3 regions of the Oryzomicrobium terrae genome follow, and region 2 is predicted to be linked to each of the others. Evidence: predicted binding sites of a transcription regulator. Region 2 holds the regulator's gene; each other region holds the start of a gene.
What was found. Region 2 encodes HrcA, which represses chaperone genes, less so after heat shock. Its sites were predicted from a motif close to TNTTAGCACTCNNNGNCNNNGAGTGCTAANA; they were not measured.
Positions count from the first base shown of each region.

Region 1: a site for HrcA is predicted at 3,602-3,632, ahead of groES (co-chaperone GroES). Genes of this name have one in related genera too.
Region 3: a site for HrcA is predicted at 2,763-2,793, ahead of rpoH (RNA polymerase sigma factor RpoH). Genes of this name have one in related genera too.

Region 1 is NZ_CP022579.1:686,936-696,505, forward strand. It holds gene OTERR_RS03130 (efflux RND transporter periplasmic adaptor subunit) at 1-702, opposite strand, end outside; gene OTERR_RS03135 (carboxymuconolactone decarboxylase family protein) at 795-1,139, opposite strand; gene OTERR_RS03140 (ArsR/SmtB family transcription factor) at 1,183-1,533, opposite strand; gene OTERR_RS03145 (SDR family oxidoreductase) at 2,007-3,125, opposite strand; gene groES (co-chaperone GroES) at 3,748-4,038, shown strand; gene groL (chaperonin GroEL) at 4,084-5,727, shown strand; gene OTERR_RS03160 (sulfite exporter TauE/SafE family protein) at 6,075-6,839, shown strand; gene OTERR_RS03165 (sensor histidine kinase) at 6,856-8,400, opposite strand; gene OTERR_RS03170 (response regulator) at 8,393-9,070, opposite strand; gene OTERR_RS03175 (ABC transporter substrate-binding protein) at 9,204-9,570, shown strand, end outside.
Region 2 is NZ_CP022579.1:1,193,012-1,202,581, forward strand. It holds gene OTERR_RS05450 (methyl-accepting chemotaxis protein) at 14-1,633, opposite strand; gene OTERR_RS05455 (VCBS repeat-containing protein) at 1,747-2,901, opposite strand; gene hemH (ferrochelatase) at 3,114-4,226, opposite strand; gene hrcA (heat-inducible transcriptional repressor HrcA) at 4,347-5,375, opposite strand; gene OTERR_RS05470 (NAD(+)/NADH kinase) at 5,488-6,432, shown strand; gene recN (DNA repair protein RecN) at 6,467-8,131, shown strand; gene fur (ferric iron uptake transcriptional regulator) at 8,273-8,731, opposite strand; gene OTERR_RS05485 (outer membrane protein assembly factor BamE) at 8,961-9,455, shown strand.
Region 3 is NZ_CP022579.1:408,529-418,098, reverse strand. It holds gene OTERR_RS01905 (branched-chain amino acid ABC transporter permease) at 1-427, opposite strand, end outside; gene OTERR_RS01900 (ABC transporter substrate-binding protein) at 608-1,801, opposite strand; gene OTERR_RS01895 (YXWGXW repeat-containing protein) at 2,106-2,468, opposite strand; gene rpoH (RNA polymerase sigma factor RpoH) at 2,822-3,673, shown strand; gene OTERR_RS01885 (Yip1 family protein) at 3,798-4,382, opposite strand; gene OTERR_RS01880 (cytochrome c oxidase subunit 3) at 4,491-5,336, opposite strand; gene ctaD (cytochrome c oxidase subunit I) at 5,368-6,984, opposite strand; gene coxB (cytochrome c oxidase subunit II) at 7,005-8,264, opposite strand; gene OTERR_RS01865 (SCO family protein) at 8,594-9,211, opposite strand; gene OTERR_RS01860 (cytochrome c oxidase assembly protein) at 9,489-9,570, shown strand, end outside.

The sequences.
Region 1 (9,570 bases), 510 kb from region 2:
GGCGATGGTGATCTCGGGCAGGGCGTCGCGCCGTACCCGCTCGGCCACCGTGGCCGGCACCGTGGCGGTGACGCGCAGGGCAGAGGGGTCGTAGACCGTGAGCAGGGGCTTGCCGGGCACCGCTACGTCGCCCCGCTCCGTATCCACCTGCGACACCCAGCCGGCAAACGGGGCGGTGAGGCGGTACAGCCCGGCCTGGGCGGCGGCGGCGCTGGCCGAGGCGATCTGGGCGCGGGCCTGGGCCTCGGCGCTGCGGAACTTGGCTTCGGCCTGATCCAGGGCGGCGGTGGAGAGGAACTTCTGGGCCGCCAGGGCCTGGGCCCGGGCGTACTCCTGACGGGCCTGGACCCGCTGGGCCTCGGCGGCGGCGATCTGGGCGTGGGCGGCGGCGGCCTGGTCGGCGGCGGCCTTGCCCTCGACCTGCAGCAGCATCTGCCCGGCTGCCACCCGGTCGCCGGCCAACACCTTGAGTTCAGTCACGGCGCCGGCTACCGGCACCGCCAGGGCCGCCTGGCGCACCGCCTCGACCCGGCCTTCGGCCTGATAGGCGGCGGCCTCCAGCCGGCTGCCCACGGTGATGGCGGCCAGGGCCGGGGGCGTGGCCTCGGCGGCCTGGGCCGGCACGGCCAGAGGCGTGGTCAGGAGCGCCGCCAGCAGGGCAAGGCGAAAGGCGGCGGGGCGGCGGGAGGGCTGGATGGGCATGGGCGGCGTGAATGGCTTGGGTCTGCCCCCGTCTGCGCCGGGTGGGGCGTCGGCGCGGTCGGAGGGGTTATGCGAACGCGAGGGCAGGGCGCTCAGACGGCGAACTCTTCGTAGGCCTTGAGGGCGTGGGCGGCGTACATCAGGGACGGGCCGCCGCCCATGTACACCGCGGTGCCCAGTACTTCTTCCAGCTCGGCCCGGGTGGCGCCGAGCTTGACCAGGGTCTGGACGTGGAAGCCGATGCAGTCGTCGCAGCGGCTGGCCACGGCGATGCCCAGGGCGACGAATTCCTTGGTCTTCTTCTCCAGGGCGCCGTCCTTGATGGCGGCTTGGGCCAGCTGGGAGAAACCGGCCATCACCTCGGACTGGCTCTGGCGCAGCTTGGCGAGTTGGGCGGACACGTCCTGGGTGAGGGATTTGTAGGACTGGATCGACATGGCAGGCTCCTGGGGAGAAAGGTACGGGACGAAAGAACAGGGCTTAGGCGCCGCAGGAGCGCTTGAGCACGTAGAGGATGTCGGCCACGTCGGGGCGGGCCAGGGAATAGAAGACGGTCTGGGCTTCCTTGCGGCTGGTCACCAGCCCCTCGCCGCGCAGCACCGTCAGGTGCTGGGAAAAGGCCGACTGGCTGAGGGCGGAATCCCGCGCCAGCTCGCCCGCCGAGCACTCCCCGGCGAGCAGGCGGCACAGGATCAGCAGCCGCTCCTCATGGGCCATGGCCTTGAGCAGCCGCACCGCCAACGCCGCATGGGGGCGCAGGTCGTGCAGCAGGTCGCTGGGGGCGGCCGCCTCCTCGGGCTGGTCGCGGGAAGTTTCATTGGAAGATCGCATTTTTCTAATTTAGATTTTTCTAAATTAGAAGTCAATGATATTTCAAGGCGGTCCGCTGGAGCCGTGGTCTGGGCATGGACGTCCGTGGGAAGCGCTGCGGGAGGGCCGCCTTCGGGGCGCTTCCCTCATCGCCTGTTTCCCTCCGGGGATGGGGGCTGGCACGGCGCGGACGGAGGCGTCCGGTGCATGCAATCCGCCCAGCTGTGTCTGTGCTGTTTAGCCTGGCAGGGCCAGGGGAAGGGATGCGCAGGCCCGTGTGTGGGGGCTCGCGGATCCGGACGCAGTGTCGGTGTGCGGCAAGGCCGGGCCGGCAGGCGAGGCGGTCAGGTAGCGGTGCCGCGCCCGGAGCGGCCAAGGAGGAGGGCGCGGGGTTGGTCCCGCAAACAAGAAGCCCCTCACCTGGCGGAGAGGGGCTTCTCTTGTCGAGGGCGCCGGGCAGTGTCGCGCTGGCGCCTGGGTGGCTTAGCGGGGGCTTACTTGTAGTCGAACTTCATCTGTTCGGAAATCAGATGATCCCGGCTGGTCTGTTCGCACAGCCCTGCATAAGAGGTCAGCGGCGGCGGCAGCGCCATGCCTTCGGCGAGCAGGCGTTGGTTGTCGAACAGCATTTCCATGGCGGCGAAGTCGCCGTAGGCGCGGATGGCGCGCAGGACGATGCGGCGGTTGCACGGCCCCAGCAGTTCCTTGAATTGCCCCTGCATCTTGGCGATTTCCTCGAAGGGCAGGGCCTTGTAGGTCTTCGTCATGGGCGTTTGCCCGGTGGCGTTGGCAATGGCGATGTCGATCTCGCCGAAGCTGCAGGAGCGCTTTTCACCCGCCGTGATGTGGTAGGCCGTGTGCTGCAGCGTGGGCTTTTCCAGCAACAGCTGCAGGGCTTCGGCGCAGTAGTCGACGGGAATCACGTCGATTTTCTGGTCGAGGCCGCAGGGGAAGCATTGCAGGGCCCGGGCGATGCGGAACACCCAGAAAATGCTGCCGGACGGGGCGCAGCCCAGGCGGCTGTGACCCACCACGATCGATGGGCGGGCCACGATCAGGGGCAGGTCCGGCAACTCCTCGCGCATGCGGTGCTCGGCTTCGTACTTGCTGGCCGTGTATTCCAGGAAGTGCTCGGTTTCCTCCCCCGCGTCGTAGCCCTCGGGCACCGGGACGGGGGCTTGCCGGCCGCAGGCCATGGCCGTGCCGATCTGCAGGAAACGGCGCAGGGTGCAGCGCTTGCTGAGGGCATGGGCCATGGCCAGCACGCCATCGACGTTGGTGGGCCAGATCGAGGGGTGGTTGCCGAAGGAGGCGACGGCCGCCGAGCTGACCACGTCCACGATGGACGGCAGGCGCGGGTCGTCCTGCCATTCGGCGACGTTGTTGAGCCCGCCGCACAGGATTTGGTCGAGGTGCAGGCGATCGAGCAGGTGTTCGGGGGTGCCGTGGTCGCGCAGGACGTGGGCGATCCGGGCCAGGCCATCTTCGCGGTGGTCGGCGCGGACGAGAAACAGGCAGTCATCCCAGCGGTCGGTTTGGATCAGTCGGGAGGCCAGGGCGGCGCCAATGAAGCCGGTGCCACCGGTAATCAGTAAACGAGGTGAGTAGGTCAAAACGATCTGCGCAAATGTAAGCAAATTGTTACTTATACGCGCTGACGCTTCCATGAACCTGACTGGAGGAGGGCGATTGCGCGGGCTACGGGGTTTTTTGGCAATTTATGCAGTCATATGCCTTTGTACTCGTTGCCGTCAAGCGCGCAGGGGGGGGGCGTGGCAGCGGCTGGCCGTGGCGCGAGGGATGGACACACGAGGTGGGGCGCCGAATGGCGCGGGAGATCGCTCCCCCTCGTCAGGGAGCATACGGTTGCAGTCGCCAGGCTCAGGACGGCAGGGAGCTCGCCCGCGCGCGCGCCTGGCCGGCCAGGGGCAGGGAGGGATGCAATCGTCAGGGCCGTGGCACGGTGTCCCCTAAGCCATTGATTGAACAGGCGACTGCGTTGGGCCCGGGGGGTTGGGGCCCCGCCGTGGTGCCGGCGGCTAACAAAAACTGAGGGGCCGCCCTTGAAAACCGCTTGGGCCGTCCCTATTATTAGCACTCGTCACGGGTGAGTGCTAACAGCCTCTGTGGCTGGCTCGTCCGGTCCGGCAGGCGAGCGCAGGGTGAGCTCGGCTCCCCGCGCCAACTGCCCGCTATTTCGTGTCTTTGTCTGTAACTTTGTCAGGAGCTCACTCCATGAAAATCCGTCCCTTGCACGACCGTGTGATCGTCAAGCGCGTCGAAGCCGAACGCACCACCGCCTCCGGTATCGTTATTCCCGATTCCGCCGGTGAGAAGCCGGACCAGGGTGAAATCCTTGCCGTCGGTAACGGCAAGGTCCTCGAAGACGGCAAGGTCCGTGCCCTCGAAGTGAAGGTGGGCGACCGCGTCCTGTTCGGCAAGTACGCCGGCCAGACCGTCAAGGTGGATGGCCAGGAACTGCTGGTCATGCGCGAAGAAGACATCATGGGCGTGGTGGAAGCCTAAGGCTTTCAGACCCCTCTCATCCTTCCCAGAATTCAGGAGTAAAGAATGGCTGCTAAAGAAGTCAAATTCGGTGACGTCGCCCGCGAGCGCATGGTTGCCGGCATCAACATCCTCGCCAACGCCGTCAAGGTGACCCTGGGCCCGAAAGGCCGCAACGTGGTGCTCGAGCGCTCCTTCGGCGCCCCCACCGTGACCAAGGACGGTGTGTCCGTCGCCAAGGAAATCGAACTGAAGGATAAGTTCGAGAACATGGGCGCCCAGATGGTCAAGGAAGTCGCTTCCAAGACCTCCGACGTGGCCGGTGACGGCACCACCACCGCCACCGTGCTGGCCCAGGCCATCGTCCGCGAAGGCATGAAGTACGTGGCCGCCGGCATGAACCCGATGGACCTGAAGCGCGGTATCGACAAGACCGTCGCCGCCCTGACCGACGAACTGCGCAAGATTTCCAAGCCCTGTTCCACCACCAAGGAAATCGCCCAGGTCGGCTCCATCTCCGCCAACTCCGACACCAACATCGGCGACATCATCGCCAATGCCATGGACAAGGTCGGCAAGGAAGGCGTGATCACCGTCGAAGACGGCAAGTCCCTGGACAACGAACTGGACGTCGTCGAAGGCATGCAGTTCGACCGCGGCTACCTGTCCCCCTACTTCATCAACAACCCGGACAAGCAGATTGCCGCCCTGGACAATCCCTTCGTCCTGCTGTTCGACAAGAAGATCTCCAACATCCGCGACCTGCTGCCGGTGCTCGAGCAAGTGGCCAAGGCCGGCCGCCCGCTGCTGATCATCGCCGAAGACGTGGACGGTGAAGCCCTGGCCACCCTGGTGGTGAACAACCTGCGCGGCATCCTCAAGACCTGCGCCGTCAAGGCTCCGGGCTTCGGCGACCGTCGCAAGGCCATGCTGGAAGACATCGCCATCCTGACCGGCGGTACCGTGATCGCCGAAGAAGTCGGCCTGTCCCTGGAAAAGGCCACCCTGGCCGAGCTGGGCCAAGCCAAGCGCATCGAGATCGGCAAGGAAAACACCACCATCATCGACGGCGCCGGCGATGCCGCCACCATCGAAGCTCGCGTCGGCACCATCCGCAAGCAGATCGAGGAAGCCACCTCCGACTACGACCGTGAGAAGCTGCAAGAGCGCGTGGCCAAGCTGGCCGGCGGCGTTGCCGTGATCAAGGTCGGTGCCGCCACCGAAGTCGAAATGAAGGAAAAGAAGGCCCGCGTCGAAGACGCCCTGCACGCCACCCGCGCTGCCGTTGAAGAAGGCATCGTCGCCGGCGGCGGCGTGGCCCTGCTGCGCGCCCGCGCTGCCGTTTCCGTCAAGGGTGACAACCCCGACCAGGAAGCCGGCATCAAGATCGTGCTGCGCGCCATCGAAGAGCCCCTGCGCCAGATCGTCGCCAACGCCGGTGACGAGCCCTCCGTGGTGGTCTCCAAGGTCCTGGAAGGCAAGGGCAACTTCGGCTACAACGCCGGCTCCGGCGTGTACGGCGACATGGTGGAAATGGGCGTGCTCGACCCCACCAAGGTGACCCGCACCGCGCTGCAGAACGCCGCCTCCGTGGCCGGCCTGATGCTCACCACCGACTGCATGGTCGGCGAGCTGCCCGAAGACAAGCCCGCCATGCCCGGCGGCATGGGCGACATGGGTGGTATGGGCGGCATGGGCATGGGCATGTAACACCGCCCGGCCGTCCGGGACCCGTTCCCGGCGCCCTGCCGGCCGGCCTGTCGGCGATTCGCCGCTGGCCGGCCCGAAAAACCCCGCACTCCGGTGCGGGGTTTTTCTTTACCCCTCTGGAAAGCCACGCCAGGCGCGGACTTTCACGGTGCCATCGTGGAGAGCCGCGCCAATGCTTGATCTCGGAGGCATCTTCTTGGAGAGCCATATCTGGTGCAGGGATTGGGCGAGTCTACTTTTTTTGGCGTTGGCCATAGAATCAATATGGCTTTGCAAATAGCCATTCCGTATAGAGCCGTTATAAACGGATCGTTTAGCATGGCCGCCATTCGTGAAGGGGCAACGGCGTGGAACTCGGATTCGTGGTGGCGGGATTGGCAGTGGGCTGCGTGGTCGGCCTCACCGGCGTGGGCGGCGGCTCCCTGATGACGCCTATCCTGCTCTGGTTCGGCATCACCCCGGCCACCGCCGTCGGCACCGACCTGCTCTACGCAGCCCTGACCAAGGCCGGCGGCGTGGTGGTGCACCACCGCCAGCGGCACGTGGATTGGCGCCTGGTCGGTTGGCTGGCCGCCGGCAGCGTGCCGGCTTCCCTGCTCACCCTGGCCCTGCTCTCTCGCCTGGGCCCCTCCCAGGCCCTGGACGGCGTGTTCCGCTTCATGCTCGGCGTGGCCCTGCTCCTCACCGCCACCGCCATCCTCGGCAAACCCTGGTTGCTGCGCCACGTGCCGTCCCGCTGGCGCGATGCCCCCTTCGCCGCCATGCGTCCGGCCCTGTGGGCCACCGGTGCGGTGCTTGGCGTGCTGGTCACCTTGAGTTCGATCGGCGCCGGCGCCCTGGGCACCCTGGCCCTGTTCCTCATCCTGCCGGCCCTGCCCACCACCCGCCTGGTGGGCAGCGAGATCGCCCACGCCGTGCCCCTCACCCTGGTGGCGGGCATCGGCCACGCCGGCCTGGGGCACATCGACTGGAGCCTGCTGGTCAACCTGCTGGCCGGTTCCCTGCCCGGTATCTGGCTCGGCAGCCACCTCAGCCACCGCCTCCACGACGGCTGGCTGCGCCCGGCCCTGGCAGTGATGCTGGCCTTCATCGGCGCCCGGCTGGTGGTTTGAGCCCCGTGCCACCGTTTCAGGCGGCGTCGTTTTCCCCGCCCACTGCCGGCAGGTGCACCGTTACCCGTAGGCCCCGTCCCTCGGGGCCGTCGTCCAGGCCCACCTCGCCGCCGTGGCGGCGGGCAATGGCGCGCACGATGGCCAGCCCCAGGCCGTTGCCCGGCGCGCTGCTGCCGGCCGGGCGATAGAAGCGGTCGAATACCCGCTCCCGCTCGTCGACGCCTATCCCCGGACCGCTGTCGTCCACGCGCAGGACGACCGCCTTGTCGGCATTCGTGGCGGTTTTCCGCTCCACGCTCACCTCCACCGTCACAACCCCGCCTGCCGGCGTGTAGCGCAGGGCGTTGTCGATCAGGTTGGCCACCAATTCCCGTAGCAGTACCTCGTCGCCGCGCACCGGGCAGGGCACCTCGCCGGCAAACCCCAGGTCGATGCGCCGCGCCAGGGCCTGGGGCAGCCAGTCGAAGGTCACCTGGCGGGCCAGCTCGGTCAGGTTTAGCACCTGGCTGGCCGGCGGCGCCGCGTCGCTGCGCGCCAGGGTGAGCAGTTGCTGCACCAGCCGGGCCGTGGCGGTGGCGGTCTGGCCGATGTCGCCGACCATGCGTTGCAGGCGCAGCGGGTCGGTTTCGCGCTGGGCCAGATCGGCCTGGGATTTGATAATCGCCAGGGGCGTCTTCAGCTGGTGGGCGGCGTCGTCGATGAACTGGCGCTGGGCGTCGGTGAGCTGACGCACCCGGGCGGTATGGGCGTTGACCGCATCCACCAGGGGTGTCACTTCGCTGGGCACGTTGTCGGCGGCCAGGGGCGACAGGTCGAGCGGGTCCCGGGCGGCCACCTCGTGGCGCAGGCGGCGCAGCGGTCCCAGGGCGTGCAGCACACCGAAGGCGATGAGCAGGGCGGCGAAGACGATCAGGACGCCTTCCTTGACCAGGGATTCGAGCAGCAGCTGGCGGGCCAACTGGTTGCGCGCCCCCTGGGTTTCACCGATCTGGATCAACAGGGGGCCGCGGATGCCCGGGTAGAACAGGGGGCGCCACTGGGCGGCGATGCGCAGGTGTTCGCCGTGGTAGGCGGTTTCGTAGAAGAAAGGTTTGCGGTTGTGCACCTCGTCGCTGGAGGCTTCGCCGGAAATTGCCCGGCTGATGCCGAAGCGCTTGCCCGGCAGGGGCTCGGGCAGGTCCGGGTAGCCGGTGATCTCGCCCTGCTCCGGATGGCTGACCCGGTAGTAAATGCGGTCCTGGAAATCGTTTTCGAGCATTTCCAGGGCCGAGTAGGGCAGGTCGATGCGGATCAGCCCGTCGTCCACCGTGACCCGTTCCGAGATCGCCAGCAGGGCGCCCTGGAGCGTCCGGTCGTAGGCCTGGTTGGCCGAGTCCAGGGCGGTGCGGTACGTCACCGCGGTATTCACCGCCAGGGCGGCGCCCAGGGGGGCCAGCAGGTAGATCAGCAGGGTGCGGCGCAGGCTGCGCCGGCGCCGTGGCGGAGCCGTGCCCTCCGGTTCGGCATCCGGCGGCGCAGCGGAGACGCCGCTCGGGTCAGTCAGGTCGGCCCGGTCAGGCATCGCCGACCTCGGTTTCGAGCAGGTAGCCCAGGCCGCGCAGGGTACGGATCGCCAGGGTGGAGCCAGCCAGTTTTTTGCGCAGGCGGTGCACGTAGATTTCCACCGCATCCGGGGTCACCGCATCGTCCAGGTTGCACAGGCGGTCGCACAGGGCCTGCTTGGCCACCGGCTGACCGGCCTTGAGCAGCAGGGCTTCGAGCACCGCGTGCTCCCGGGGCGTCACCTCCAGGGGCGCCTCACCGAGCTGGTAGCGGCGGCTCACCGTGTCGTAACGCAGCGGCCCCAGTTGCAGCACCGGCGTCGGGCGTCCGTAGCGGCGCCGCACCAGGGCCTTGATGCGGGCTTCCACCTCGGCCAGTTCGAAGGGCTTGGCCAGGTAGTCGTCGGCGCCTTCGTTGAGGCCCTGGACCCGGTCCAGGGTGCTGCCCCGGGCGGTGAGCACCAGCACCGGCACGTCGTCGCCCCGGGCGCGCAGGCGGCGCAGCACTTCCAGACCGTCGAGGCGGGGCAGGCTGAGGTCGAGCAGTACCGCGTCGAAGCGTTCGCTGCGCAGCAACTGGTCGGCGTGCAGGCCGTCGCCCACCACGTCGGCGACGAGGCCGGATTTCTTCAGCCCCTCGGCCAGGGCCCGGGCCAGTTGGGGAGTGTCTTCGACGATGAGCAGGCGCACGGTCCACCCGAAAAAAATTGAAAGCAATCTGAAAGCTAGGCGCCCCTAGTGTAGCGACCACACGGGGATGCGGTGGCCGCCACGGTCTGCACCGCCCCCCGCGAAACCCTACAACGATATCGAGGAGACAGCCATGCAACGCTGGTTTCGCACCTTAACCATCACCGCCGCCGCCGCCCTGACGCCCTTGCTGTCCGCTCCCGCCGCCGCCCAGGTGCCCGCCGGCTACCCAGCCGACTACGCCAACCTGGTCGCCGCCGCCCGCAAGGAGGGCAAGGTGATCGTTTACGGCGCCACCGACACCAATGCGGTGAGCCCGCTGATCAAGGACTTCGAGGCCCTCTATCCGGGCATTCGGGTCGAATACAACGACATGAACACCACCGAGTTGTACAACCGGGTGGTGAGCGAGAAAGCCGCCGGCGGTTCGTCGGCCGACGTGCTGTGGAGTTCGGCCATGGACCTGCAGATCAAGCTGGTCAACGACGGCCTGGCCCTGG
Region 2 (9,570 bases):
CTCCGGCTATCGATCAGGTGCGGAAGCGGCCCACCGCGCCCTGCAGCGAATCGGCCAGGGCTTCCAGGGCCTGGGCGGCCTGGGCGGTTTCTTCCACGGCGCCATTGTTCTCCTGGGCCATGGCGGCGATGGCGGCGATATTTTCGGCCACGTCGCCGCTCACCCGGCGCTGCTGCTCGGTGGCGGCGGCGATGGTGTCCAGGCCGTGGCCGACTTCGGTAACCGAGCCGTTGGTGGCCTGCAGGATGTTGGCCACCCCTTCCACCGAATGCTGGCTGGCAGCCAGGTTGGTCAGGCCCGATTCGATGGCGGTGCGCACCTGGACCGACTGGGCCGACAGGCTGTCGGTGATCGAATCGATTTCGCTGGCGGAACGGGACGACTTCTCGGCCAGCTTGCGCACTTCGTCGGCGACCACGGCGAAGCCGCGGCCGGCCTCGCCGGCCCGGGCAGCCTCGATGGCGGCGTTGAGGGCCAGCAGGTTGGTCTGCTCGGCGATGTCCTTGACCTCCTGGGTCATGCGGGTGATGGCGTCGGTACTGCGCACGAATTCGGTGACCGTGTCGGCCATGGTACGCACATTGTGTTCGACACCCTTCATCTCGCCGAGCAGCTGGTTCAGGCTGCGATTGCCTTCGTCGGCCCGGGCCAGACTCTCCTGGGATTGCTGCTGGACGTGGCTGGCGCTATCCGAGATCGAGACGATGCTTTCCACCAGTTGCTCGACCGCGCTGGCGGCCTGGACCGACTGCTCGTTCTGCCGGTGGGAGCTGGCCGCTACCCGGCCGGCGGACTGGGACAGGTCGTGGGCCTTGCCCGACACCTGGCCGGCGGCGGTGCTGACCTGGCGCACCAGATTGGCGAAGTTTTCCATCAGCTGGTTGAAGACGCCGGCGGCCTCGCCGATTTCGTCTTTGCCCTTGACCGGCAGGCGCCGGGTCAGGTCGCCGTCGCCCTCGGCGATGTCGCGTAGGCCGCGGGTCAGCTGGCCGATCGGCTCGGTGACGAAGTGGCGGGTGAACAGGTAGATCACCAGCAGCAGGCCGATCACCACCGCCACGGCGGTGGCGGCGATCTTGACACCGAAGCTGTTGACCGCGGCATCGACGTCGGACAGCGAGACCTTCATGCTGACCACGCCGAGCACGGTGCCTTCCGGCACCTGGTGGCACATGATGCAGTTCTTGCCCAGGTAGTTGGTGGAGGCCAGGGTCGGGTTCACCACGCGCAGGTAGCGGCCGTCGCCGTCGTCGCCTACGGCGACGAAGGGCTTGCCGCTGCCCATCACCTGTTTTTCCACATCGTCGAGGGGGCGGGTGGATTTGGTGTCCGGACCGAACACCTTGGAGACGGCTTCGCCGCGCACCACGTGCAGGTCCTTGATGATCGACAGCTGCTTGATCTGGTCGAGGAACACCTCGCGCTGCCCCACGGTGCCGGTGATCATCATGCCGGTGAGGCCGGCCATGGTCATCTCGTGGATGCTCTTGGCGAAGCTTTCCGCTTGATTGACGGCGGTATCGCGGGTGACTGCGGTTTCCCAGACGATCATGCCGCTCCAGGCGGCCACCAGCACCAGCCAGATCGCGGCGGTCAGACGAACCCAGATGCTCCAGTCGGCGATACGCTTCATGAGACCCGTTACCTCCCAATGGCCATGGCCCGCGAACGGGTGGCCTTGTTTTTAGTAGGCCTGGGGCGGGTGTTCGAGCCCGCCGCCGGCAGGGGCGTGTCGCCCGATTTGCTTCAGGCAGCCACGTCTATCTGTTGGATTGTGCCAGCCGCTCCCGACTCGTGCAAAAACACGCCGGTGGCGCGGATCTGCGCCTGGAGCCGGTTGGCGCTGTCCTTGAGGTCGAAAGGGGTGGCCTGGCCGGTGGTGGAAAGAGCGCCGATGCCTTGGTCGGCAAGGGATTTGAACACCGGGCCGTTGGCGCCGAGGGTCCAGGTACCGAGGTGGGGGAAGGCTGGGTCGGCCTCGTCGATCCAGCCGTTGCCGTCCGCATCGAGGGCGGCCAGTTCGGCAAAACCGTTGCCGCTGGTCGGACCGAATAGCTCGCGGCCGTCGTTCACCTGACCGTCGCCGTTGCGGTCGAAGGCGAGAAAAGCGCTGCCGCTGGCGACAAAGGGCAGGCTTTCCTTCTGTCCATCGCCATTCAGGTCGAAGGCGACCTTCAGGTCCGACAACTGGGCGGCGTTACCGTTGAAGTTGAGCACCAGCGGGTCCCGCATCTTGGCGTCACCCAGGCGCAGGCGTTCGCTGTAGGTGGCCTCGAACTGGCGGCTCATGGTCAGGGATGCCTGGAAGTTGATTTCCCGGCCGTCGGCGGTGCGCACCACGCCGTTGGCGGCGAAGGTGGTGGTCTCGCTCTCCCGTACCGTTTCCTTGTAGTCGTACTCGACGCCGAAACCGGCCCGTTGCGCGGCGGCATTGCCGGCCTGGGCGTTGCCGTTCGGATCGGGTGGGGCAGACACGTCCGTCGCGGCCGGGGCGCTGATGTCGCGGGCGTTGAAGAGTTGAATGGTCTGGCCCGTGAGCATTTCGATCACGGCTTTGAGCAGCTTCATGCGCGGGTCCAGGCCGTTGTCGCCGTTCGGGTCGCTGGCGGCGACGGCCTGGCCCACGGGATTCTGGTTGGCTGCATTGGCGCTGTCGTTTTGCTGGGCCGCCAGGGCCGCCTGGGAAAGTTCCACCAGGGGGCGCAGCGCGTCCGGCACGCCCGAGGCGCCGTTGCCCGAATTGATTGCACCGGCCGCGCCGGTCTGGTTGGTCGGGGCGCTCTGGCCTTCGAAATCGGGGCGGCGGTCGCCAACCCAGGCGCGCAGGCTTTCGCTGACCTCCCGCTGGGATTGGGCGGCGTGGCTGGAGCGTTGCTCCAGGATGGACTGGGTGATGTGCATGGGTGGGCTCCGGGCGCGGTTACCCATGCGTTAACGGCCAAGATGACGAAAGCTTAACCTGGGCCAAGACCTAGGATTGGCGCGGGTCTTCACGGCATGTGCCTGGAAGTCCGCGCCAGTCCTCGCGCTCCGGGCAGGTATCGTGAAGATGCCCGCCCCTTCTAGGGGTTGGCCCGATGCTTGGCCCTAAACTGGGCCGACACCTGGCCCCATTACTCCCGGGCGCCGAGCAACCGCGCCCGGGCCACGGACTCGGCCAGGCCCTGGTCGTCCCGGGGCGCTTTGGTTGGCCAGCCGGCCAACTGGCGCTCGGCCAGGTCGGCCAGGGCGGCGATCCAGTCGGGGCGCTCGTTGAGGCAGGGCAGGTAGTGGAAGACCTGGCCGCCGGCATTGAGGAAGTCGGCCTTCACCTCCTGGGCGATCTCCTCCAGGGTTTCCAGGCAGTCGGCGACGAAGCCCGGGCAGAGCACGTCCACCCGGGTCACCCCGTCCTGGGGCAGCTTGGTCAGGGTCGGTGCGGTGTAGGGCTGCAGCCACTCGGCCTTGCCGAAGCGGGACTGGAAGGTGGTGAGCACCTGCTGTTCGGGCAGCCCTAGGGCCCGGGCGAGCAGCCGGGCGGTCTTGTGGCATTCGCAGTGGTAGGGGTCGCCCAGATCCAGGGTGCGCTTGGGCACGCCGTGAAAGCTCATTACCAGCCGGTAGGACGGGTCGTTCTCGGCGGGCTTGCCGTGGGCCTGCCAGTGCTCGCGCACGCTGGCGGCCAGGGCGGCGATGTAACCGGGATCGTCGGCAAAGCTGCGCTGGCTGCGCAGCTCGGGCTGGTTGCGCAGGCCGGCGAGCCACTGGCCGGCCTGGTCGAGCACGGTGGCGGTGGTGCTGGCCGAATACTGGGGGTAGGCGGGCAGCAGCAGGATGCGGGTGTGGTTCTCGGCTTTGAGCCGGTCGAGTACCTCGGGCAGGGCCGGGCTGCCATAGCGCATCGCCCAGGTGACCGTGACCCGGTGGCCGCGCTCGCCGAGCAGGCCTTTCAGCAGCTTGGCCTGGCGCTCGGTGTGCACCTTGAGGGGCGAGCCTTCCGGGGTCCAGATGGTGGCGTACTTGGCGGCGGACTGCTTGGGCCGGGTGTTGAGAATGATGCCGTTGAGGATCGGCCACCACACTGCCTTGGGGATTTCCACCACCCGGGGGTCGGAGAGGAATTCCTTGAGGTAGCGGCGCACCGCTTCGGGGGTGGGGGAGTCGGGGGAACCGAGGTTGACCAGCACTACGGCGGTTTGGGGCGGGGTACCGTGCTTGAACGGGGGCTCGGGCTGGAAGCGGGGCATGGCGGTCCTGTGGCGGATTCTGGTTCTAGGGAAACTGGTCTCAGCGGTGGCGCCGAGAAGCGGGATTGCAGAGCGGTTCTGGGCAACCGGCGCAGGCGCTGCCGGCCGGTGCCGGCAGGGTCAGGCGGTGGCCTGGTAGGTGAGGGCGGAAGAGAGCAGCCGGGCGGTGATGTCCACGATCGGGATGACCCGCTCGTAGGCCATGCGGGTCGGGCCGATCACCCCCACCGAGCCGATCACCTGGCCGTTGGCCTCGTAGGGCGCGGTGACTACGCTGCACTCGTCCAGGGGGGCGATGCCCGATTCGTTGCCGATGTAGATCTGCACCCCATCGGCCTTGTTCGACAGGTCGAGCAGGCGTACCAGGCCGGTCTTGTGCTCGAACAGGTCGAACAGCTCGCGCAGGCGGCGCACGTTGGACGAGAGGTCGTCCACGTCGAGCAGGTTGCGCTCGCCGGAGATCACGTAGCGTTCGCTGCTTTCGCCCAGGGTCTGGTCGCCGACGGCCAGCACCGCGCTCATCAGCCGCTGCAGGTCGGACTTGAGTTCGCGCAGTTCGGCGTCGAGGCGGCCGCGTACCTGATCGAAATCCAGGCCGGCGCAGTGCTGGTTGAAGTAGTTGGCGGCGGTGACCAGTTCCGAGGGCGAATAGGCCGTCTCGGTGAACAGGATGCGGTTCTGCACCTCGCCGTCCGAGGTGACGAGGATCAGCAGAATGCGTTTTTCCGACAGGCTGAGGAACTCGATCTGCTTGATGCGCGGCGCCTGGCGGCGCGGTGCCACCACCACTCCGGCAAAATGGGACAGGTCGGACAGGATGCGCGAGGCCGAAGAGAGCAATTGTTGGGGCTGGCCCGGGTCGAGCTGGTGCTCCAGGGCGGCGATCTGGCCCTTTTCCAGGGGTTGCACGGTGAGCAGGGAATCGACGAACAGCCGGTAGCCCCGCGGCGTCGGTACCCGGCCGGCGGAGGTATGGGGGCTGGCAACGAAGCCGGCCTCCTCCAGGTCGGCCATCACGTTGCGGACCGTGGCGGGGGAGAGGTCGAGGCCGGAATACCGGGACAGGGCGCGGGAGCCGATGGGCTCGCCTTCGGCGATGTACCGTTCGACCAGGGTCTTGAGTAGGATGCGGGCGCGTTCGTCGAGCATGGCCTGCTAATGTTACCGAAAAGGGAGCCAACAATAATGCCGCGTACTAAAACCGGGGGCCGTCAGGTGGGGCGAGTCCGGCGGCGGCGATGTTTTGTGGTTTAATTTTGCCATGCCACAGTCGTTCAGCACTCCCCGCACCGTCGCCCTCATCGGCAAGTACCACAGTCCCGAGGTGGCCGACACCTTGCTGGCCCTGGCTCAGGCCTTGAGCGACCGGGGCGTCAGGGTTCTGGTGGAAGCCGATACTGCCGACAACATCGCCGGCTTCGGTGCCGCCAGCGGCCACGGCCTGGCGACCCATCACACCCTGGGCGGCCTGGCCGCCTTCGAGGCCGTGGATTTCTCGGTGATCGGCGATCGGGCCAACGTGGCCATCGTCGTCGGCGGCGACGGCACCATGCTCAACGCCGCCCGCAAACTGGCCCGCTACAAGGTGCCGCTGGTGGGGGTCAATCAGGGCCGCCTGGGCTTCATGACCGACATCGCTCGTTCCGACATGCTGTCGTGCCTGGACGATCTGCTCGAAGGCCGCTTTACCCCGGAAAACCGCCTGCTGCTCGGGAGCGAGGTGATCCGCGGCGGCGAGGTCGTATCCGCCAATGTGGCCCTCAACGACGTAGTGGTGGACAAGGGAGCCATCTCCCGCCTTATCGAATTCGAGTTGTTCATCGACGGCGAGTTCATTTACAGCCTGCGCGCCGACGGCCTGATCGTGTCCACCCCGACCGGCTCCACCGCCTACTCGCTGTCGGCCAACGGGCCGATCCTGCATCCGACCCTGGGCGGTATCGCCCTGGTACCCCTCTGCCCCCACGCCCTGACCAACCGGCCAATCACCATTCCGGATTCGGCCGCCATCGAAATCCGCATCCTCTCGGCCGACGATTCCCGGGTGCACTTCGACGGCCAGGTGACCCAGACCTTGTGCCGCTACGACAGCGTCCGCCTGTTCCGCTCCGAACACAGCGTCTGTTTCCTGCACCCCCCGGGCTACAGCTATTTCGCCATGCTGCGGCAAAAGCTGCAGTGGAGCGAAAAGCCCAAGGGCACCTGATTCTTTCCCTTCTTTTGAGACCTTCGCGCCCATCATGCTGCTGCGCCTGACCATTCGCGATTTCGTCATCGTCGACCGCCTCGAACTCGAGTTTGCCCAGGGATTCGGCGCCTTCACCGGGGAAACCGGGGCGGGCAAGTCGATCCTGGTGGATGCGCTGGCCTTTGTCCTCGGCGAGCGGGCCGATAGCGGCCTGGTGCGTGCCGGTGCCGCCCGGGCCGAAGTCACCGCCGCCTTTGAGATCGCCGCCCTGCCGGAAATCCGCCAGTGGCTGGCGGAGCAGGATCTGGCCAGCGCCGACGGCGACGACGAGTTGCTGCTGCGCCGTGTGCTGGAAGCCGGCGGCCGGTCTCGCGCCTACATCAACGGTAGCCCCGCCACCCTGCAGCAACTGAAGGCCGTGGCCGAAGGCCTGGTGGATATCCACGGTCAGCACGCCCACCAGTCGCTGCTGCGCGGCGATGCCCAGCGGGCCTTGCTCGATGGTCAGGCCGGGCTGCGCGACGAGGTGCGGGCCGTGGGCGATGCGTGGCGGGCCTGGCAGGACGCTCGGGAATTGCTTGATGCCGCCAGTCGCGACGGTGCCCAATTGGCTGAGGAGCGGGAGCGGCTGTCCTGGGAAGTGCAGGAACTGGAAACCCTGGGCTTGTCCGCCGACGAATGGGAAGGCCTCAACCTCGAACACAAGCGCCTGGCCCATGCCGCCAGCCTGATCGAAGGCGCGCGTTTTTCCCTGAGTGCCCTGGCTGATGCCGATGGCGCTTGCGAAGAACAGCTCGACGGGGTGCTCACCCGGCTTGACGACCTGAGTGCCTTCGATCCGACCCTGGCGCCGGTGGCGGAACTGGTTCGCTCCGCGCAGACCGAGCTGGCTGAGGCAGTTTCGGAGCTGCGCCGCTACGCCGACCGGGTCGAACTGGACCCGGACCGGCTGGTGGAGGCCGAGCGGCGTATCGATGCCGTGTTGTCCTGTGCGCGTAAGTACCGGGAAACCCCGGAAACCCTGCCTGCCCGCCTGGAATCCGCCCGGCAGCGGCTTGCCCAGCTCGGCGACGCCAGCGACCTGGAGGCTCTGGCTGCCCGGGTGGCGACGGCGGAAGCCCGCTACCGCAGCTTGGCCCAGGCCCTGTCGAAGAAGCGGGCCAAGGCGGCGGAGGTGTTGGGCAAGGACGTGTCTGCCGTGATGCAGGAACTGGCTCTGTCCGGTGGCAAGTTCCAGATCGGGCTGGTGCCCCTGGAAGGGGGCAGTGCCCATGGCTTGGAACAGGTCGAATTTCGCATTGCCGGGTTGTCCGGCAGCACTGCCAAGCCCCTGGCCAAAGTAGCCTCCGGTGGCGAACTGTCGCGCATCAGCCTGGCCATCCAGGTGGTGACGACCCGGCAGGCTAAAGTGCCCACCCTGGTTTTCGACGAGGTGGACGTGGGGATCGGCGGCGGCGTGGCCGAAGTGGTGGGGCGCCTGTTGCACCGTCTCGGCCACGACCGGCAGGTGCTGTGCGTCACCCACCTGCCCCAGGTGGCGGCCCGGGCCGACCATCAATGGCAGGTGGCCAAGTCGCAAAAGGGCGGCGAGGTGCTCAGCCGGGTGGCATCCCTGGATGAGCAGGGACGAGTCGAGGAAATCGCCCGCATGCTCGGCGGAGTGGAGATCACTGCGACAACCCGGCGCCACGCCGAAGAAATGCTGGCGGCCGGCTGAGGCCGTTTTTCACGGTGGGGGTAGGGCGATGGCCGCCGGCGGAAAGCCCACTCCCGTCACATCGTCAAGCCGTATTCGCCATGAAAAAACGCCGCATTAATGCGGCGTTTTTTCATGGTTGGACGGGCTGTCCGCGCTGGCTTACTCGCTGCCGCGCTGGAACTTCTCTTCTTCGGCCTGCTTGCCCGGGCAGTCGCCCTTGAGGCATTCGACGTAGAGGTACAGGGCGTGGTCCTGCAGGGAGTAGCCCCGTTCTTCGGCGATTTTTTGCTGGCGCCGTTCGATTTCTTCGTCGTAGAACTCTTCGACCTTGCCGCACTGTACGCACACCAGGTGGTCATGGTGACGGCCGGCGTTGAGTTCAAAGACCGCCTTGCCTGATTCGAAATGGTGCCGCTCCAGGATGCCGGCCTGCTCAAACTGGGTCAGTACCCGGTAGACCGTGGCCAGGCCGATATCCATGTCCTCAGCGATGAGCAGGCGATAAACGTCCTCGGCCGTCAGGTGGCGCACGGAGCTTTTCTCGAACAGTTCGAGAATCTTCATGCGCGGAAAGGTTGCCTTGAGGCCGATGCTCTTGAGGCTTTGGGACGAATTCATGGGCGGTCTCGGGGTAAAAATTTCAATGTGGGGCGGGGGAGGGCTGTGTTGCCCGGCGTGGGGCCGCCCGAAGTGGGGGATGCGGACGTGGCGCATTCTCCTTTTGGGCTATGATATACCGTTTCGCTGGCCCGGGAAAAAGCCGGGTGCCTGTGTTTTCGGGTGATTCCGGCGGCAATTGCCAAATTTTCCAGTGTTATCGTCACCATTCTTCACCATCAAGTCTTCCATGTCCCGACACCTGCTTAGTGGTCTGTGCGTCCTTTCCGTCGTTGCTCTGGCGGCCTGCTCCCCGCCCAAGCTGATCACCGAATACCGGATCGACGTGCAGCAGGGCAATGCCCTGACCCAGGATCAGGTCGCCCAACTGCGCCCTGGCCTGAGCAAGGATCAGGTGCGCTACATCCTGGGTACGGCCCTGCTGGCCGATGCTTTTCACGCGGATCGCTGGGATTACGTGTACCGGTTGCAAAAGGGCTCGACCCGGGAAATTGAGTCCCGCCGCCTGACCATCTTCTTCCAGGACGGCAAACTGACCCGGGTGGCTGGCGATGTCGTGCCGGCCAAGGACGGCCAGGCTGTCGGCGATGCCGGCGTGGACGCTCCGGAAGAAAAGACCCGGGTAATCGATCTCGGTTCCCTGCCCGCCGATGGCAAACCTCTGCCTCCGGTCGAGAACGAGCGCGGTTTCTTCGGTCGAATGCTCGAAAAGGTCGGTCTGTAACCCTCGCGGCAAGGCTGGGCTGTGCGCCCCGGCCTTTGCTGGTGCTCCAGAATTGTCCTAGATGTCGATGCCGGCGCGGGTGTTGCCCCGTCCGGGTGTGTTTTACAAGGAATTG
Region 3 (9,570 bases), 780 kb from region 2:
AACCGATGACGAACAGGCGGTAGACCGGGATGGTGCTGCCGAACAGCTCCACCGTGCCGGCCAGGGCCTCGGGCATGGTCGATTCCTGGTAGCCCAGGCCCCAGACGATCTTGACCAGCTCGCTGATCACCAGGATCACGCCGAAGGTCAGGATCAACTGGTAGAAGTGGGGCCGGTTGTAGAGCGGACGCAGGGCCAGGCGCTCGATCAGGGCGCCGGCGACGGCCACCAGCACGGTGGCGCCGATCAGCCCGGCGACGAAGGAGCCGGTGTGGCGGCCGATGTCGAAAGCGATGTAGGCCCCGAGCATGTAGAGGGCGCCATGAGCGAAGTTGATCACGCCCAGCATGCCGAAGATGAGGGTCAGCCCCGAGGCGAGCAGGAACAGCAGCATCCCCAGGCTGAGCCCGATGATGAGGGTGGACATTGAGTATCTCCGCAGCGGAAGGACGAGCACCGCCCGGGAGGTCGGCCAAGCCGCCTCCGGGGGACTCCTTCCATCGGTCAGTCGGCCGGTGCGCGCGGCACCGGCGGGAAACCCGGCCCCTCGGGGCGACGGTCAGGCGCTAGGCCGGACGCGCCGCCCGGGGGCGAGCAGCAGGCGTGCTCAGGGCTGACAGGCGTCGAAGACGGCGTTGGGCGGGAACACCTTGGCGATCTTCATGGTGTAGGCCGGCGCCGGGGCGACGCCCTTCTCGACCACGCCCCACAGGCCGTCCTGCATGGCCTGGTGGTCGCAGGCGCGCATGGCCTTGCGCCCTTCCACCGAGTTGTCGCGGACGCTGTTCTCGAAGGCCGCGACCCATTTCTCCTTGTCCCAGGAGCCGGTCTGCTCGACGACGTCGAGCCACCAGGCCATGCCGTCGTAGGCTTCGCCGGCGGCGCTGGAGGGCAGTTCGTTGTATTTCTTACGGAAGGCTTCGACGAACTTGCGGTTGGCCGGGTTATCGACGCTGAAGTGGTAGCGCACCCCGGAATAGACGCCGATGGAGGCGGGGCCCACCCCCGCCGCCATGGTTTCGTCGGCGATCACTGGGCCGAATATCTTGCGCGTCTTGCCCAGATCCACCTGGCCGGCTTGCTTGACCATGGTCACGGCGTCGGAGCCGGTCATGAACAGGGCCACGCCGTCGGCGTTGGAACGGGCGATCTTGTCCACAATCGAGGAGTAGTCCCGGTTGCCCAGGGGGGCAAAGTCGGCGCCGACGATCTCGACCCCGGCCTTCTCCGCCTCACGGCGGTACCACTCCCAGCTGTCGCGGGTGGCCTGGTAGTCAGCGGTGACGCCATAGACGCGCTTGAGCTTCTGCTCCTTGGTGAAACTGAGGGCCATGCGCTGTTCCATGCCCAGGGTGTTGGAGGTGCGGAAGGTGTAGCGAGAGCCGTTGGGCACGGTGATCTTGTCGTCGGCGGACATGGTCACCAGGTGGGGAATCTTGCGCTGCTTGGCGATGTTCATGATGGCGATGCTGGAGGCCGAACTGACCGCGCCGAAGATCATCTGCACCCCTTCGGAGATCAGCCGGGTGGTCTTCTGCACCGCCGGTTGGGGCTTGGTCTCGTCGTCTTCCCAGATCACCTGGATGGGCTTGCCGAGGACCTTGCCGCCGCGCTGCTCGATGGCGATCTCGACGCCCTTGCGCATGTCCTCGCCGAAGATGCCGTAGGTGCCGGACAGGGACACCACCCCGCCGATCTTGAACTTGTCCGGATCGGCCGCCTGGGCGGCGGTGGCGAACAGCAGGGAAACGGCCAATGCACCCAACAGCCTGCCGTGACGGGCCTTGATACCAGCAACCATGTTTGTCTCCTCTGTTTTTTAGGGATGCCACTCTGATATTTCAGTGTAGCTGGCTGATATATTAGCACCGCTTCTTTGATATGCAACACGTTTCGATTAAGGGAATTTGCAACCTGCACCGAACCGACTCGACAGGCCTGCCGACGACGGAATGGCACAGCCAGCGGCCGCTTCCTGGACAGCGCACAAGGCCAGCGCAAGCGGGGCAGAGCAGGGCAAAACAAATGAAAAGGGCCGGCAGCGTGAATGCTTCACGCTGCCGGCCCTTTGCGGGCAACGGCGCTACACCATCACAGTGGATGTATCAGCGCCAGTCGCGGCGCTCGCCTCGGCCCCGGTCTTCCTCCCAGTGGCCGCCGGCATGGCGCCAGCCGTCACCGGCCCGTTCCCAGCGATGGGGCGTCCAGGTATAGCCAGGGCGCGGGTTCTCCCAGTGGCCGGGTACCCAGTCGTGCCGCTGGCCAGTCCAGTTCCAGAAACCGCCGATCCAGACCTGGCCCACGACCGGGGGCGGTCCCACGTATTCGACCCGGGGCGGCGGCGGCGCCACCATCACCGGTTCTGAATAGACCGGCCCGCCGTAATAGGGGCGGCCGGCCGGAGCGACCACACAGCCCGACAGGGCCGCGGCGGCAGTGAGAGCAACGAGCAGTAGTTTGGTACGCATGGCAATTCCTTGCTGGGAAGCAGTGGCAGGGGTGATGCATGTCCATTTAACGCCCGAAACCACCGCCGCGCCGACCCGCCGCCCCTGGATTTACCGACTGTTGCAACTTGCTGCCGACTGGAAAATCTGCCGCCACCAACAAGGCGCAGCCATGTCGGCAAAGCGGACGCGGGCAATTCGATACAGAGTCGACCCGGTAAAGGTGCTCTACTCCTAAATTAGATGCCCCAGCCCTGGCCCGGTTCTCGGCTTGCTTTGCCGGGGAGAGCGCCTGTTCCCAGAACTCCCCGCCCCTTTTAGCACTCCAATGCTACGAGTGCTAAAATTGTCTTGAACCCTTTTGGAGGACCTCCATGACCCAAACCGTTTCGCTGATGCAATTACCGGTGGCGATGGGCAATTTGGACGCCTACATCCAAACCGCCCAGCGCTTTCCGCTTCTTTCCGACGAGGAAGAGAAGGCCTTGGCCCGTCGTTTCCGCGACGACAACGACCTTGATGCCGCCCGTGATCTGGTGCTGTCGCACCTGCGGGTGGTGATCGCCATCGCCCGGGGCTACCTGGGCTATGGCCTGCCCCACGCCGACCTGATTCAGGAGGGCAACATCGGCCTGATGAAGGCGGTGAAGCGTTTCGACCCGGAACGGGGCGTGCGCCTGGTGTCCTTTGCCATCCACTGGATCAAGGCCGAGATCCACGAATACATCGTGAAGAACTGGCGGCTGGTCAAGGTGGCGACCACCAAGGCCCAGCGCAAGCTGTTCTTCAACCTGCGCAGCATGAAGCCGGGCAGCGAGACCCTGACTCCGGAGCAGGCCAACGAGGTGGCGGCCACCCTGGGCGTAAAGCCCGAGGAAGTGGTGGAGATGGAAACCCGCCTGACCGGCCACGACCTGGCCCTGGAAGGCAACCCGGACGACGAGGAAGGCCGTCTGGCGCCGATCGCCACCCTGGCCGACAGCCGCCTGGAACCGACCCGGGTGTTGGAAGCCCGGGAAGAGGAACGGCTGCACAGCGAAGGCCTGCATACCGCCTTGTCCACTCTGGACCCGCGCAGCCGCCGCATCATCGAGGCACGCTGGCTGGCCGAGGACGGCGGCGCCACCCTGCACGACCTGGCCGCCGAGTTCAGCGTTTCCGCCGAGCGCATCCGCCAGATCGAGGCCAAGGCCTTGAAATCTTTGCGTGGCGTGCTCGCCGCCTAAGCGCCCTGGCACCCCAAAACAACGGCCGGCATGCCCACGCATGCCGGCCGTTGTCGTTGATGCATGGTGATGGCGAAAACTTGTGGTTGAACGCCCTGGCGTCACGCCAGGATCGCCCTACGCATCAACTCACCGCCCAGCCCAGGGCGACAAAGGTGAGCAGCATCATCACCACCCAGGCGCACAGGCCGGCGGCCAACACCGAGCCCCACAGCAGCAGGGCATGGCCGTCGTCGTCGCCCATGTGGAAGACCCGGTTCACCCCTTGGTAGATCAACGCGCTCACCGCCACCAGGGCCACCAAGGCCACCACCACGGCGAACAGCACGCTGGGCACGAAGAAGGCCACCGGCGCGATCCACAGGGGCGTGGGCGCTACCGCCGCGAGGGTAAAGGCATCCTGGTAGGGCGGCCGGGCATCGATAACATCGCCCAGTTGCTGGATGATGCGCGCCATCACCGGGACCGCCACCAGTTCGGTGACGTAGAACAGGGTGACGATGCCCATCAACATCTCCCGGCTGATGGTCGGCAGGTTGACCGTCTCGTGGTAGGCCGACCAGGCGTAGAGCAACATTGCCGGGGGCACCAGGGACATGGGCACCACATACATCCAGAACATTTTGGTGACGGAGGGGTGGACCTTCATCAACCAGTCCCAACCCTCTGCATGGGACGACAACATTTTCGGGAACATCATCGGACTCATGACGTGCCTCCTTTCAGGCGTAACGCGTACTGCTAGCTTCTCCCTGAGCCCCTTTGCAATAACCGCCAAGCACTACAAGAACTTCGACCAGCACTAGCCGGGACCGTTCTACAGCCAATAGACGAAGACGAAGAGCAGCAGCCAGACCACGTCCACGAAGTGCCAATACCAGGACACCGCCTCGAAGGCGAAGTGATGGTCCGGGGTGAAGTGGCCGGCCAGCACGCGCAGCAGGATCACCGTCAGCATCACCGCCCCCAGGGTGACGTGCAGGCCGTGGAAGCCGGTGAGCATGAAGAAGGTGGCGCCGTAGATGCCGGTCTTCAGCGAGAACGAGGCCTCGTGGTACTCGTAGGCCTGGAAGGTGAGGAACAAGGCGCCAAGCAGCACGGTGAGCAGCAGCCCCAAGGTGAGCTGGCCGCGCCGCCCCTGCTTCAGCCCCCAGTGGGCCCAGGTGACGGTGGCCCCGGACGTGAGCAGGATCAAGGTGTTGATCGCCGGCAGCCCCCAGGCCGCCATGGGGGTGAACGCCTCCTTCAGCCCGGGCCCCTGGGTGGGCCAGGCCCCGTCGTAACCGGGCCACAGCAAGGGGGTGTGGGACAACCAGGGAATGGCGAACTCACGCACGTAGAAGAGCGCGCCGAAGAAGCCGGCAAAGAACATCACTTCGGAGAAGATGAACCACACCATGCCCCAGCGGAACGAGCGGTCCACCTGGCCGTTGTAACGCCCGGCCAGGCTCTCGCGGATCACGTTGCCGAACCAGCCGAACAGCATGAACACCAGGATGGCGGCGCCCAGCGCCATCACCCAGGGGCCGATGCCGACTTTGGCGAGCAGCAGGATGAAGCCCGACGCCAAGGTCAGCAGGGCCACCGAGCCGACCAGGGGCCACCAGGACGGCGGCGGCGTGTAATAGCCGCCGGGAGCGGTATGAGCAGCGTTCTGAGACATGGCGGGCCTCCGGGAACGGCAGGAGCAGCGGCTAACGGACCGTGGGTGGGGTGGTGAAGGAGTGGTAGGGCGGCGGTGAAGACAGGGTCCACTCCAGGGTGTCCGCCCCTTCCCAGGGTTTGGCCCCGGCGGGCTTGCCGCCGCGGATGCAGCTGATCACGTTATAGAGGAAGAGCAGCTGGGCCGCCCCGAGGACGAAGGCCCCCAGGCTGGCGATCAGGTTGAACTCGGCGAATTGCAGGGCATAGTCGGGAATGCGCCGCGGCATACCGGCCAGGCCGAGGAAATGCATGGGGAAGAAGGTGACGTTGAAGGCAATGGCGGTGAGCCAGAAGTGGGTCTTGCCCAGGGCCTCGTTGTACATGTGGCCGGTCCATTTCGGCAGCCAGTAATAGACCCCCGCCATGATGCTCATGGCTGCCCCGGAGAACAGCACATAGTGGAAGTGGGCCACCACGTAGTAGGTGTCCTGCAACTGGATGTCCACCGGCACCAGGGCCAGCACCAGCCCGGAGAAGCCGCCGATGGTGAACAGGCAGACGAAGGCGATGGCGAACAGCATCGGCGTCTCGAAGGTCAGGGAGCCGCGCCATAGGGTGGCCACCCAGTTGAACACCTTCACCCCGGTGGGCACGGCGATCAGCATGGTGGTGTACATGAAGAACAGCTGGCCGGCGGCCGGCATGCCGGTGGTGAACATGTGGTGGGCCCACACCAGGAACGACAGGAAGGCAATCGAGGCCACCGCGTAGACCATCGAGGTGTAGCCAAACAGGGGCTTGCGCGCGAAAGTGGGCAGGATGGTCGAGACGATGCCGAAAGCCGGCAGGATCATGATGTACACCTCGGGATGGCCGAAGAACCAGAAGACGTGCTGGAACAGCACCGGATCGCCGCCGCCGGCCGCCGAGAAGAAGTGGGTGCCGAAGTGCCGGTCGGTGAGCATCATGGTGATGGCGCAGGCCAGCACCGGCATCACCGCCACCAGCAGGTAGGCGGTGATCAGCCAGGTCCACACGAACAAGGGCATCTTCATCAGGGTCATGCCGGTGGCCCGCATGTTGAGGATGGTGACGATGATGTTGATCGCCCCCATGATCGACGACAGGCCCAGGATGTGAATCGCCAGGATGGTCATGTCGTAGGCGATGCCGCCCTGCATGTAGAGGGGCGGGTACATGGTCCACCCCGCCGCGGCCGCCCCGCCGGGAACGAAGAAGGACGAGATGAGCAGGGTCCCCGCCGCCGGCAGCAGCCAGAAACTCCAGTTGTTCATGCGCGGAAAGGCCATGTCCGGCGCGCCGATCTGTAGCGGCACCATCCAGTTCGCGAAGCCGACGAAGGCCGGCATGATCGCGCCGAAGATCATGATCAGCCCGTGCATGGCGGTCAGTTGATTGAATACCGCCGGGTCCACCAGCTGGATGCCCGGTCGCGCCAGTTCGGCCCGGATCAGCATGGCCAGGGCCCCGGCGAACAGGAACATGGCGAAGGAGAACCACAGGTAGAGGGTGCCGATGTCCTTGTGGTTGGTGGACGTCAGCCAGCGGCGCAGCCCACCCGGGGCGCCGTGGTGCTCCTCGGCGTAGTCCCGGGGCGGATGGCCGGGAACGCCTGGAATTGCGGGATTGGCGGAATGGGCGTCCATGGAGCCTCCTCGTCGTCTGCTCAATTGCTTGCCGGGGCGGAAGCCACGGCACCGGCATTGCGCCGGGCCGCCACCATGGCGGGTTGCACCACGTCGCCAGCCCGGTTGCCCCAGGCGTTGCGTTCGTAGGTCAGTATCGCGGCGATTTCCAGATCGGACAGCTGCTTGCCGAAGGCCTGCATGGCGGTGCCGGGACGGCCGTGCAACACCACGTCCAGGTGCCCGTCCACCGGCCCGGTCGCCACCTTGGAACCGTCCAGGGCCGGGAAAGCGCCGGGCAGCCCCTTGCCGTTGGGCTGGTGGCAGGCGGCACAGTTGGTGGCGTAGAGTTTCTCGCCCTGATCCTTCAGCTGGGCCAGGGTGTAGGTCTTGGCCGCCGCGGCCTTGGCAATGGCCCGCTGGGCTTTCTGCTCGGCCATCCAGGCATCGAACTCGGCGGGCGGCACCGCCTTCACCACCACCGGCATGTAGCCATGGTTCACCCCGCACAGCTCGGCGCACTGGCCCCGGTAGGTGCCGGGCTCGTCCACCTTGAACCAGGTGTCGCGGATGAAGCCGGGAATGGCGTCCTGCTTGACGCCGAAGGCCGGCACCCACCAGGAATGGATCACGTCGGCGGCGGTCAGCACCACCCGGATCTTCTTGCCCGTGGGCACTACCAGGGGATTGTCCACTTCGAGCAAGTAGTGCTCGCCCTTGTCCGCCTGGTTGCCGATCTGTTCCCGGGGCGTGGCCAGATTGCTGAAGAAGCGCACCGGTTCGCTGCCTTCCGGGGTGCCGTCCCGTGCCAGGTACTCGTACTCCCACTTCCACTGGTGGCCGGTGACCTTGACGGTCATGTCCGCCGCGCTGGTGTCCTTCATCGCCAGCACTGTCTCGGTAGCCGGCCAGGCCATGGCCACCAGGATCACCACCGGAATGATCGTCCAGACGATCTCCAGGGGCGTGTTGTCGTGGAACGTGCTGGCCTGGGCGCCCCGGGAGCGGCGGAAGCGGATCAGGGCATAGACCAGGGGCAGGAAGACCACCACCAGGATGACGGCACAGATCCACAGGATGGTGGTGTGCAGATCGTCGATCTGCCGGGCGATGATCGTCGCCGGCGGTTGCAGGTTGATCCCGAACTCGGCCCGGGCACCGCCCGGCAATAACCCGATGGCCAGGGCCGCAAGCCCGCCCCGGCAGGAAGAAAGCGCAGCGGCGCAGATAACGCGAAGACGGTGCCATGCCTGGCACGACCCCGCATCCATCGCCTGTCTCCATCCATCTTTTTTCTTCATCGACCCCTCCTCAACGGCGGGAGGAACGGCACGGGCCGCAACGTCAGCCCTCCGCACTCCCGGCGAGGCCACGGGCCGGGCGGACGGTCCATGGCGGGCGCTTCGTCGTGCCGGAAGGCGCCCATCCAGCCGAGGCCGCGCAGCCGACGAAACTCATGGCATGGGAGTACGTTGCAGCCAAACAGTTCCCAACGGCATGACCAGGGCACAGGGTCGATGCCCGGCGAGGCCCGTGGATACCGGGGGTTCGGGCAGATGCGGAGGTGGCGCCGCGGCGGCAGCGGTCACCGCGGATCAGCGGTGGATTAGCCCTGGATCGGGACGGAAGGCTAGCCGCGAGCCAGGAGCCGGTGCAGGTCGGCGGCGATGTCCTCGACGCTAGCGTCGTCGCGTACGTACAGGCGTGGGCGGCCGGCGCCATCGAGCACGTAGGCGCCGGCGGAATGGTCCATCACGTAGCCCATGCTGCCGTCCACTTCGCGGCGCGCCGCATAGACGCGGAAGGCCTGGGCGGCGGCGGACACGTCGGCGGTGCTGCCGGTCAGGCCGACGAAGTCAGGATGGAACCAGGGCACGTAGCTCGCCAGCTGTTCCGGGGTATCCCGGGCCGGGTCGATGCTGACGAACACCACCTGGACCCGCTTCGCCTCGTCGCCCAGCGCCTGCATCACCGCCGCGAAGCGGCTCAGGGCGGTGGGGCAGATGTCGGGGCAGTGGGTATAGCCGAAAAACAGCACCACCACCTTGCCCCGGTAGTCGGCCAGGCGGCGCGGCTGACCGTGACTGTCGGTGAGGGGACGGGGGAAGTCGGGCCCCACCGTGGCGCCGGTGATGTCGGTGGCGTGGAAGGGAGGGGGGGGCGGGGCGCCGTCGCCGCACCCGGCAAGCAGCAGCGCGGACAGCAGCGCCGCCCCGGCCCAGGGGCGCCAGCGGATCATCCCTGTCATTGTTCGTTGCAGCATCGCCTGGTCTCTTCCTCGAAAGTGATGGATAGGGGGATCGCCGCCGTTTCACCGCCTCATCCCGGCAGCCACCGGGCAGCATCGCCTTGCAGCGCAGCACGGATCGCGGCAAAAAAATTCGCGTTGCATAGGCGCCGCGACGAAACTTAACGCCCCTTGCCGGCTTCAAACCCCCCGAAGCGATTCGCGGCCGAACACTGCCAAGCGGCTGCCGATCGCCCTGCCTCGTCTGCCTCATCGGTTTCCTGCCCGGGAGTTCGGGATGATGCCTCCGCTTGTACCGCCGACCAACCCCCTGCCGGTGCCCTACGCCGGAGCGGCCACCGCCCAGGCCAACCGCCGGG